3 regions of the Staphylococcus arlettae genome follow, and region 2 is predicted to be linked to each of the others. Evidence: predicted binding sites of a transcription regulator. Region 2 holds the regulator's gene; each other region holds the start of a gene.
The links. The regulator CtsR, encoded in region 2, represses protease genes until heat stress. The targets are predictions, from matches to a motif close to ATGGTCAATAAAGGTCAAACA.

Region 1 (3,294 bases), 330 kb from region 2:
TTGTTTTTTAATTGTATCCACAAACCTTAAATCTTCAACTATATCTAAATCATCTTGCCAAACATGTCTTCTAATTTGTTTTATGGCATCTTTACTTTCAGTACATTTATTTAGTAGTGGACAGTCTCGACATATTGAAGCATCTGATACATATAATCTGTGTCCTGTTGGCATTGTTCTTTTATATAGTAAAGTTTCATCATTAGGACAAATATAAGTATCATAATGTTCATCGTAGATGAAATCTTTTGTTCTGAAAAAACCAGGTTTTCCTTTAGGTCTCGTATATGGCATTGCTGGTACAATTGCTTTTTCAAGCAAAAAGTGTGCATTAAAAGGTGTTTTATAACCTGAATCAATTGCTAATGTGATAGGCAACATCTGCTTGGTTTCCAATCTTTCAATCATTGGTTTGAGTTGTGTACTGTCGTGAATATTACCAGGTGTCACGTGCTTATCAATAATATAACCATTTTTATCTACACATGCGTGTAAACTATAAGCAAATTGCTTTTCTCGTTCACCTTTAACGTAGTACCCAGCTTCTGGATCAGTCGTACTTACTTTTTTGGTTTTATATTCCTCCTTGCTTTTATTTTTTATTGGCTTTTTTCCTTGTGCTCGCCTTTGTTCATTTATTTCATTATCCAATTCTTCTTGGAAGTGAAGTGTATCTTTTTTTACAATTTTTTTGATGTATTTATTCTTATTTGCATTTGCTTTAATATGTGTAGAATCAATGAATAAAGATGAGTGATCTATTAAGTTATTTTTGATAGCTATTTCTAGTATTTTCTCAAATATTTGTTCAAATAAATCTGTATCATGAAAACGACGTGTATAGTTCTTACTAAAAGTTCCGTAATGAGGTACTTTATCTAAAAAGCTATATCCTAAATACCAACGGTAAGCTACATTTGTTTCTATTTCTTTAATTGTTTGTCTCATTGATTTAATGCCAAACAACCTTTGTATGAGTAATATTTTTACTAAAATAACAGGATCTATAGATGGTCTACCATTATCAAGGCAATATTTGTCTTCGACAAGTTCATACACAAAATTTAAATCTAATATCGCATCGACTTTACGTAATAAATGATTATTAGGGACTAATTCAGAGATAGAAATCATTTCATATTGATCTCTTTTATCAATTGATTTATTCAACATAATAAACACCACCACTGTTTAATTTACATATATTATAATGTTTTTGTGTAATATTGGCAGTAATTTATGCCGACTCCTGCGGGAATATCACTAGCCGAAGACTACAGGCTAAGGCAGTGCCCGCGGAAAGCGTGCATAAAAAAACTGCCAACAAAGTCGGAGACTTTGTCGACAGTCTGAAACCAGTCCTATATAGGACTGGTTTTAATTATTTATGCTTCTGGTTCCATAACATGATCAATTAAACCATATTCTTTTGCTTCGTCAGCAGATAAGAAATTATCACGGTCTGTGTCTTTTTCAATTTTTTCAATTGATTGACCTGTACGTTCAGCTAAAATTTTATTTAATTTAGCTCTTGTTTTTAAGATATGGTTCGCAGCAATTTCTATTTCTGTCGCTTGACCTTGGGCACCACCTAATGGTTGGTGAATCATAACTTCAGCATTAGGTAACGCAAAACGTTTACCTTTAGCACCAGCTGATAATAAGAATGAACCCATTGATGCAGCCATACCAATACAAATTGTTTGTACATCTGGTTTAATATGTTGAATTGTATCATAAATCGCAAAACCAGCTGTTACACTACCACCAGGTGAATTGATATATAAGTAAATATCTTTTTCAGCATCTTGTGCTTGTAAGAATAATAATTGAGAAACAATTGAGTTTGCAACATTGTCATCAATTTGTGAACCTAACATAATTATGCGGTCTTTTAATAAACGTGAGTAAATGTCATAAGCACGTTCACCACGATTTGTTGTTTCGATTACTGTAGGAATTAAATTCATTATATTTCCTCCTTATTTATAACTGTTGAATTTATTTTAACCTAAAAGTCAAAAATGGTCAAAAAATAAACTCATGTTTTTTATTCTTTTTAAAAAGTGTATTGACCATTACTTTGAAGATTTGTAAACTTAAAGTATTGTTTATTTTACCCCTCGTAGTGTAATGGATAACACTTAAGATTCCGGTTCTTACAATAGGGGTTCGATTCCCTTCGAGGGGGCTAAGTTAGTGTTCAACGTTACTTCTTGCTACCACAAGCTTTAAGAAGTTTTATTAATCGTCGTTGGGCACTTTATATATTTATACATTTGAGATGCTATCAAAACATTTAATTTCTACCTATTTTTTAGGTAGTTTTTTTATTAATAACATTAACTTAAAAAGTAGTTTAATCCATTTTATTATTTATATAACACAACTACTATACCTTATAAAAGTGATTATAGCATGTAGCTTATAAGTTATATACCAAATTAACTTTCTTTTTACTTTTCAATACGGCATATAATATTTCACTAAAGATAAGCTACAGGTACTAAATTCATAGCTAGAAACCACTCTGCACTCATTCTGACAAATGCTGTAAGTGCGCTAAATAGACATATTTAAAAGTACCGATTGTACTGTTTTTTATAAATACAATATAACTGCGACATATAAATAAAAAACAAACACATAATTGATTACATGTTTGTTTCTGCTTTTTCGTTCTTATATTTTACTTAACCAAAAATGATTAATAAAAAGCCAACTGCAAATAATGCAGTCGAAGCCTTTCGCCCTCTATAAAACTCACTTAATAATATTGTTGCTAAACCTACGATGACAAGTTGTTGATTATAAGCAACAACTCCCATAAAATCACCTATCATCATGATGACGCCGCGTACAACCCAAAAAATGATGAGCACCATCGCGATAAGTCTTAAATAAGCTAAAATTTTCACTACGTTAACGCTCCTTATACAACTAATTCCTTTTATAATAACTTAATATCAATTCTAACATGTATACCTATAATTGATATATTTTATGTTTTACTATGACAATTAATTTTTATACTAAAGGAATAGATGTTTTTATTTCTTTGATTGTTTGTCTCATTGACTTGATGACAAACAATCATTGAATAAGTAATATTTTAGTATTATATTGGCTAACGATTTATGCCAACTCCTACGGGAAGAGCACTTGCCGAAGACTACAGGCTAAGGCAGTGCCCGCGGAAAGCGTGCATAAAAAAACTGCCAACAAAGTCAGAAATTTTGTCGACAGTCTGAAAGATATCTTCATTTTATGGAAGTATCTTTGTTTATATTTAAA
Region 2 (3,294 bases):
GACTATAGCTGTAAGTTAGAGTGTTACATTGTATAAATTGTGTTACTTCCTTTGAATTAAAATTTGATACTGCACTTCTTGTTCATAGGTATGAATAAATGCACCTACTTATTGAATGATACATGTTTAGATGTAAATTTACAAGTGACAACATTTTAATATGCTACACTATTTAAAATGAAAACACACTCAACGATATTAGGCGATGAGTGTGTTTGTTAGGTTTGTTGTTGTAAAAAATTGATTTAAGCTATTTTAAATTGTATCACTAAATAAAGAAGCCTGCGATTGCTGATGAAATAAATGAAACTAATGTAGCACCGAATAATAATTTCAAACCAAAGCGGGCTACCATGTCACCTTTTTCGTTATTTAATGATTTAATTGCACCGGAAATAATTCCGATTGAACTGAAGTTGGCGAAAGATACTAAGAAAACTGAAACGATACCTTTAGCATGCTCACTCATACCTTTAACTTCACTTAAACTTTGCATCGCAACAAATTCATTGGATAGTAGTTTTGTTGCCATAACAGAACCAGATTGTACTGCATCGCTCCAAGGAATACCAGCTAAAAATGCAAATGGCGCAAAGATAAAACCGATAATTGTTTGGAAGTCCCAATCAATTTGTCCACCTGACAAGCCTGAGAAGATACCGGCAACAAGTCCGTTAAGTAAAGCGATTATAGCAATGTACCCTATTAACATTGCACCAACGATTACAGCAACTTTAAATCCGTCTAAGATGTATTCTCCCAATACTTCAAAGAATGACTGTTTTGAAGCTTCACTTTCTTGCACAATTAATTTATCCTCTTTTTCATCCACACGATATGGATTGATGATAGAAGCGATAATAAAACCACCGAATAAGTTTAAGACTACTGCAGTAACAACGTATTTAGGTTCGATTAATGCAAAGTACGCACCAATGATAGACGCTGATACTGTAGACATAGCAGAAGCTGTTAATGTATATAAACGTTGTTTAGGTATGTATGCTAATTCTTTTTTTAGTGATATAAAAACTTCTGATTGTCCCAAAATAGCAGCGGCAACTGCGTTGTATGATTCTAAGCGTCCCATGCCATTGATTTTAGAAATAAGAAATCCTAGAACATTAATAATCCATGGTAAAATTTTTGTATATTGTAAGATACCAATTAATGCTGAAATAAACACAATAGGTAATAAAACATTAAAGAAGAATGGAGGGTTTTCAGGATCTATATATTCAAATCCTCCAAATACAAAATTTACCCCTTCTGCTGCTTGCGCTAATAGATAGTTAAAACCATTTGAAATACCACCAATAACAGTAATACCAAATTTTGTTTTAAGTAAGATAAAAGCAAAAACTAACTGTATCCCAAGTAACAAACCGACATAATTCCAACGTATATTTTTTCTGTCTGAACTAAACACAACGGCTAGTGCTAAAAATACTACGATACCAATTAAGCCAATAATAATATGCATATTGTTTTTCATCCCTTTAATTTTTTCTTAATATCTATAATACAATAAAAGTAATATAAGTAACATGGATTTTTAAAATTTTTAAATCATATTGGTTGAAAAAGGTCAAAGTTGGTCATATAATATAGTCAAAGAAGGTCAAAAAGAGGTGATAATCATGCACAATATGTCTGACATCATAGAGCAATACATTAAAAAATTATTTGAAGACTCCAATGAAGATGCTGTAGAAATTCAGCGCGCACATATAGCGCAACAATTTGATTGTGTACCTTCGCAACTTAATTATGTCATTAAAACACGTTTTACAAATAAACATGGTTATGAAATTGAAAGTAAACGAGGTGGTGGAGGCTATATTCGAATCACAAAAATTGAAAATAATGACGCAAGCGGATATATTAATCATCTACTCCAAATTATTGGTCCTTCAATATCTCAACAACAAGCGTACTATATTGTAGATGGCTTATTAGAAAAAGGTTATATTAGCGATAGAGAAGCTAAAATGATTAATGCAGTAGTAGATAGAGAAACATTAAAAATGGATGTAGTAGCACGTGATATTATTAGAGCTAATATTATGAAAAGACTATTACCGATCATAAATTATTATTAAAAGAGCGAGGTGATTACCGTGTTGTGTGAGAATTGTCATTTAAATGAAGCCGAAGTTAAGGTAGCAGTAAAAGGAAAAGACGGTATTCAAGAAAAATGGGTATGTACCACTTGCGCTAAAGGGAACAACCCTTGGACACAAGATAGTCAAGTAGAACAACAAGATGATATAGAAGGTGCCTTTGTTGTAAAACAAATATTACAACACTTAGCAGCTAAACACGGTATCAATTTTGATGAAATTACGATTAAAGAAGCTAAACGTTGTCCAACATGTCAAATGTCTTTACGTGATATCGCACATGTAGGTAAGTTTGGCTGTGCACAATGTTACGATACATTTAAAGAAGATATTGTAGATATTGTAAGACGTGTGCAAGGGGGTCAATTTGAACACACAGGTAAAACACCTCATTCGTCCCATAAAAAATTAGCGTTAAAAAAACAAATTGAAGAAAAAACCAACCATTTAACACAGTTAATTGAAGAACAAAACTTTGAAGAAGCTGCTATTGTCAGAGATGAAATCAAAGCATTAAAAGCAGACAGAGATAGCGAGGTGACACGTGATGAGTGATAAAGACTTAAATGCACATATGAGTGATTGGATGCGTGAAGGAACTGATTCACCAGTTATTATGTCATCAAGGATTAGATTGGCACGAAATTTAGAAAAACACGTGCACCCGTTAATGTTTCCATCTGAACAAGAAGGTTATAGAGTAGTTAATGAAGTTCAAGATGCGCTTCCCGAGTTAGCTGTACAACATTTAGATCAAATGGATCAACGCAGTAAATTTAAACTCGTTGCGAAACATCTTATTAGCCCTGAATTAATTAAACAACCAGCGGCAGCAGTGTTATTAAATGAAGATGAATCATTAAGTTTAATGGTCAATGAAGAAGATCACTTACGTATTCAAGCAATGGGCAATGATTTATCACTACAATCATTGTTTGAACAAGCTTCACAAATTGATGATCAGTTGGATGCTAAGTTAGACATCAGTTTTGATGAAACTTTAGGTTATTTAACAACATGTCCTACAAACATTGGTACAGGGATGCGTGCTAGCGTGATGCTACACTTACCTGGATTATCCATTATGAAAAGGATGAATCGTATTGCACAGACTATTAATCGCTTTGGATTTACAATGCGAGGGATATACGGTGAAGGTTCACAAGTATAT
Region 3 (3,294 bases), 440 kb from region 2:
CTGTAGGGTTCGAACCCATCTCAGTACGAATCGTTGCACAGGCTTGGTCAACAAGATCAATTGCTTTATCCGGTAAAAAACGATCAGTAATATAACGATCAGACAGTTCTGCTGCTGCGACGAGTGCACGGTCTTGAATACGTACACCATGATATACTTCATAACGTTCTTTAAGACCACGTAAAATAGAAATCGTATCTTCTACATCTGGTTCTGATACATTTACTTTTTGGAAACGACGCTCTAAAGCAGAATCTTTTTCAATATATTCACGATATTCATTTAAAGTTGTTGCCCCAATACAATGAAGTTCGCCACGAGCTAACATAGGTTTTAACATGTTACCGGCATCCATCGCGCCTTCTGTTTTACCTGCACCAACTAACATATGGATCTCATCAATAAATAATATGATTCGGCCATCTGAGTCTTTAACTTCTTTTAACACTGCTTTTAAGCGCTCTTCGAATTCACCACGGTATTTTGCGCCTGCAACTAATGCACTTAAATCCAATTCAAAAATAGTCTTATCCAACAAAGAATCAGGTACATCTTTACGTACAATTCTTTGGGCTAAGCCTTCAACAATTGCAGTTTTACCAACACCTGGTTCACCAATTAATACTGGATTATTTTTAGTTTTTCTACTTAAAATACGTATAGCATTTCGTATTTCTTCATCTCTACCAATGACTGGATCCATATTCCCTTGTCTTACTTCTTCAACAAGATCACGGCCATATTTTTCTAAAGCTTCATAATTTACTTCTGGATTTTGTGTTGTCACATGGTTTCCTCCTCTAACTTTTTTAATAATTTCTGTAATAACTTCTTGTTTGTTACCTATTGCTTCACGTGTAATACTGTCTACTTCCATTGCTGCTAACAACAAATGTTCCATTGAAATATATTCATCTTCATATGTGTTCATATATTGTTCTGCTGTATTCAATAATTTATTAGCGTTTTGACTTATATATTGTCCATATTGCACATGTTCACCTTGTACAGTTGGATAATTACTTAATTTACTATCATACTGTAGTGCTAAACTTTCAGTATCAATATTTGCTCTATCTAAAATATTTTTAAATAAACTATCCGATTCTGTTAAGGCTGCTTTTAATATAGCTTCAATTTCAATATTTTGGTTTTCATAGTTTTTAGCGATTTCAATAGCTTGTTGTAAAACACTTTGTACTTTATAGGTCATTTGATTAATATCCAAATAAACTCACCCCTGTATCATTAAGTGTAGGTCAAGGTTAACTATCTTTGACTTTGACTTTCTTTGACCTTAATTAAATTATATACCTTTCTGTTGCTAATATCAACTAAAAAACATCATTCGTATGCCGCTAATTTTCTCTTTTTTGTTATACACAAATTAGTACAAATTTAATCGAAATCGTGCCATCAAATTAATCAGTAGCCTCCAATTGTAACAATGCGCCAAATTTTTGCTGACACTCCGTGAACTGAATATACGCTATCAACATGATGATTTCTTCGTCAGTCATTACTTTATAAAGCTCCTGAAATAGATAATCAGGTATGTTCGTCCCCATTGTCATATATACTTCTGTAAAACCAATTGCTGTCAGTTCTTTTGGATTAAATTGTGCTTTACTACCTTCTGGTTTTCCTTTGCTCTTACAATATGAACAACCACTTTGGTGTGCCAACATTCTTCTAATTTCCTCCACCACTTTAGGTTGTAAATGTAAGTTTTGTTCAATCGTTTGGGCTAATGTTGTCCAACTCTGTAATAATTGTTCGTTATGACCTAGTAATTGTTGATACGGTGTTTCACCTAATTCACTTAATTTTATTAAAGTCATATGTCCACCTCCTATTATGAAGTTTATATAACTAAACGTCTTTCATCCTTATGTTTTATTAGGTATAATTAATAAAAACTTTATTATTTGAGGTATTATTATTCATGGACGTAATCGACAATAAAATCATTTCTGTGCTACAAACGAATAGTAAAATATCGTTGTCTGAATTGAGTGACCTTGTACATTTATCATCACCTTCAGTACGTGAACGAATCAATAAACTCTTAGAGACCGGTATTATTAAAAAATATACAATTGACATTGATTACACTTTGTTAGGTTATACTATTGAAGTTATTATGCACATTACTATTAAAAATAATTTATATAAAGACTTCAAACTTTTTATTAATAACCAATCTGATGTTGATTTTTGTTATAGAGTTTCTGGTTCATCTTGCTTTTTAGTTAAAATGCATTTTCAATCAATGTCAGCAGTTGAACAGTGTATCGATGATATGCAACGTTATGGTCACACGCACACACAATTTATTTTGTCACAAGTTAAATAAAACCAATCTCGAATGGCTATCCAACTTTCGGATTGTCTTTATCATAACTCAATTGATATTTAATTTTCTCCAACAAAAAAAGACTTAACATGTCCAATGATGTCTAAACATCTATGAACATAATTAAGTCTTTACTAAAAATTGAGCTTAGCCAATGCCTAATGCAATTTTAGCATAACGAGACATTTTATCTTTATCCCAAGGCGGGCTCCATACAACATTAACTTCAGTATCTGAAATTTCAGGTATTTCAGCTAATACCATTTTAATTTGATTTATAATTTGAGGTCCCATTGGACATCCCATAGAAGTCAATGTCATTTCAACGGTACATAATCCTTCATCATCTACATCTACATTATATACTAAGCCTAAATTAACTATATCAATACCAAGCTCTGGGTCGATAACCATCTCTAAGGCATTTAAAATACTATCTTTAAGTCCTTCATCCATTTGTAATCACCTCTTCGTAATTAATCTTAATTAACAATATATCAAATATCTTACAAAACGCCAATAAAATGCTATGATATTGTTACATTAAATTTTAATATCAACTTAAGGAGACATATATGAAACCTTATTTAATTTGTTTAGATTTAGATGGTACTTTATTAAACGATGATAAACAGATTTCACCTTATACAAAAACAATACTTAATACATTACAAGCACAAGGACACAAACTAATGATTGCTACTGGACGTCCTTATCGTGCTAGTCAAACTTATTACCATGAATTGAATATGAACACACCTGTAGTCAATTTTAACGGGGCATATGTACATCATCCAAAAGATGACAATTTTACACCAGTTCATGAAGAATTAGATTTAGAGCTTGCTACAAGCATTATTCAATCATTGAAAGACTATGGTGTCAGTAATATTATTGCTGAAATCAAAGATCATGTTTTTATCGATAACTTTGACCAA

Region 1: a site for CtsR is predicted at 2,015-2,035, ahead of clpP (ATP-dependent Clp endopeptidase proteolytic subunit ClpP). Genes of this name have one in related genera too.
Region 3: a site for CtsR is predicted at 1,279-1,299, ahead of clpB (ATP-dependent chaperone ClpB). Genes of this name have one in related genera too.

The regions. Positions count from the first base shown of each region.
Region 1 is NZ_CP094803.1:2,072,967-2,076,260, forward strand. It holds gene MUA37_RS10175 (IS1182 family transposase) at 1-1,173, opposite strand, end outside; gene clpP (ATP-dependent Clp endopeptidase proteolytic subunit ClpP) at 1,386-1,970, opposite strand; tRNA gene MUA37_RS10185 (tRNA-Arg) at 2,120-2,191, shown strand; gene MUA37_RS10190 (hypothetical protein) at 2,694-2,918, opposite strand.
Region 2 is NZ_CP094803.1:2,400,161-2,403,454, reverse strand. It holds gene MUA37_RS11770 (NupC/NupG family nucleoside CNT transporter) at 269-1,483, opposite strand; gene MUA37_RS11765 (CtsR family transcriptional regulator) at 1,641-2,102, shown strand; gene MUA37_RS11760 (UvrB/UvrC motif-containing protein) at 2,121-2,678, shown strand; gene MUA37_RS11755 (protein arginine kinase) at 2,671-3,294, shown strand, end outside.
Region 3 is NZ_CP094803.1:1,955,813-1,959,106, forward strand. It holds gene clpB (ATP-dependent chaperone ClpB) at 1-1,228, opposite strand, end outside; gene MUA37_RS09555 (carboxymuconolactone decarboxylase family protein) at 1,422-1,841, opposite strand; gene MUA37_RS09560 (Lrp/AsnC family transcriptional regulator) at 1,946-2,356, shown strand; gene MUA37_RS09565 (metal-sulfur cluster assembly factor) at 2,504-2,812, opposite strand; gene MUA37_RS09570 (Cof-type HAD-IIB family hydrolase) at 2,932-3,294, shown strand, end outside.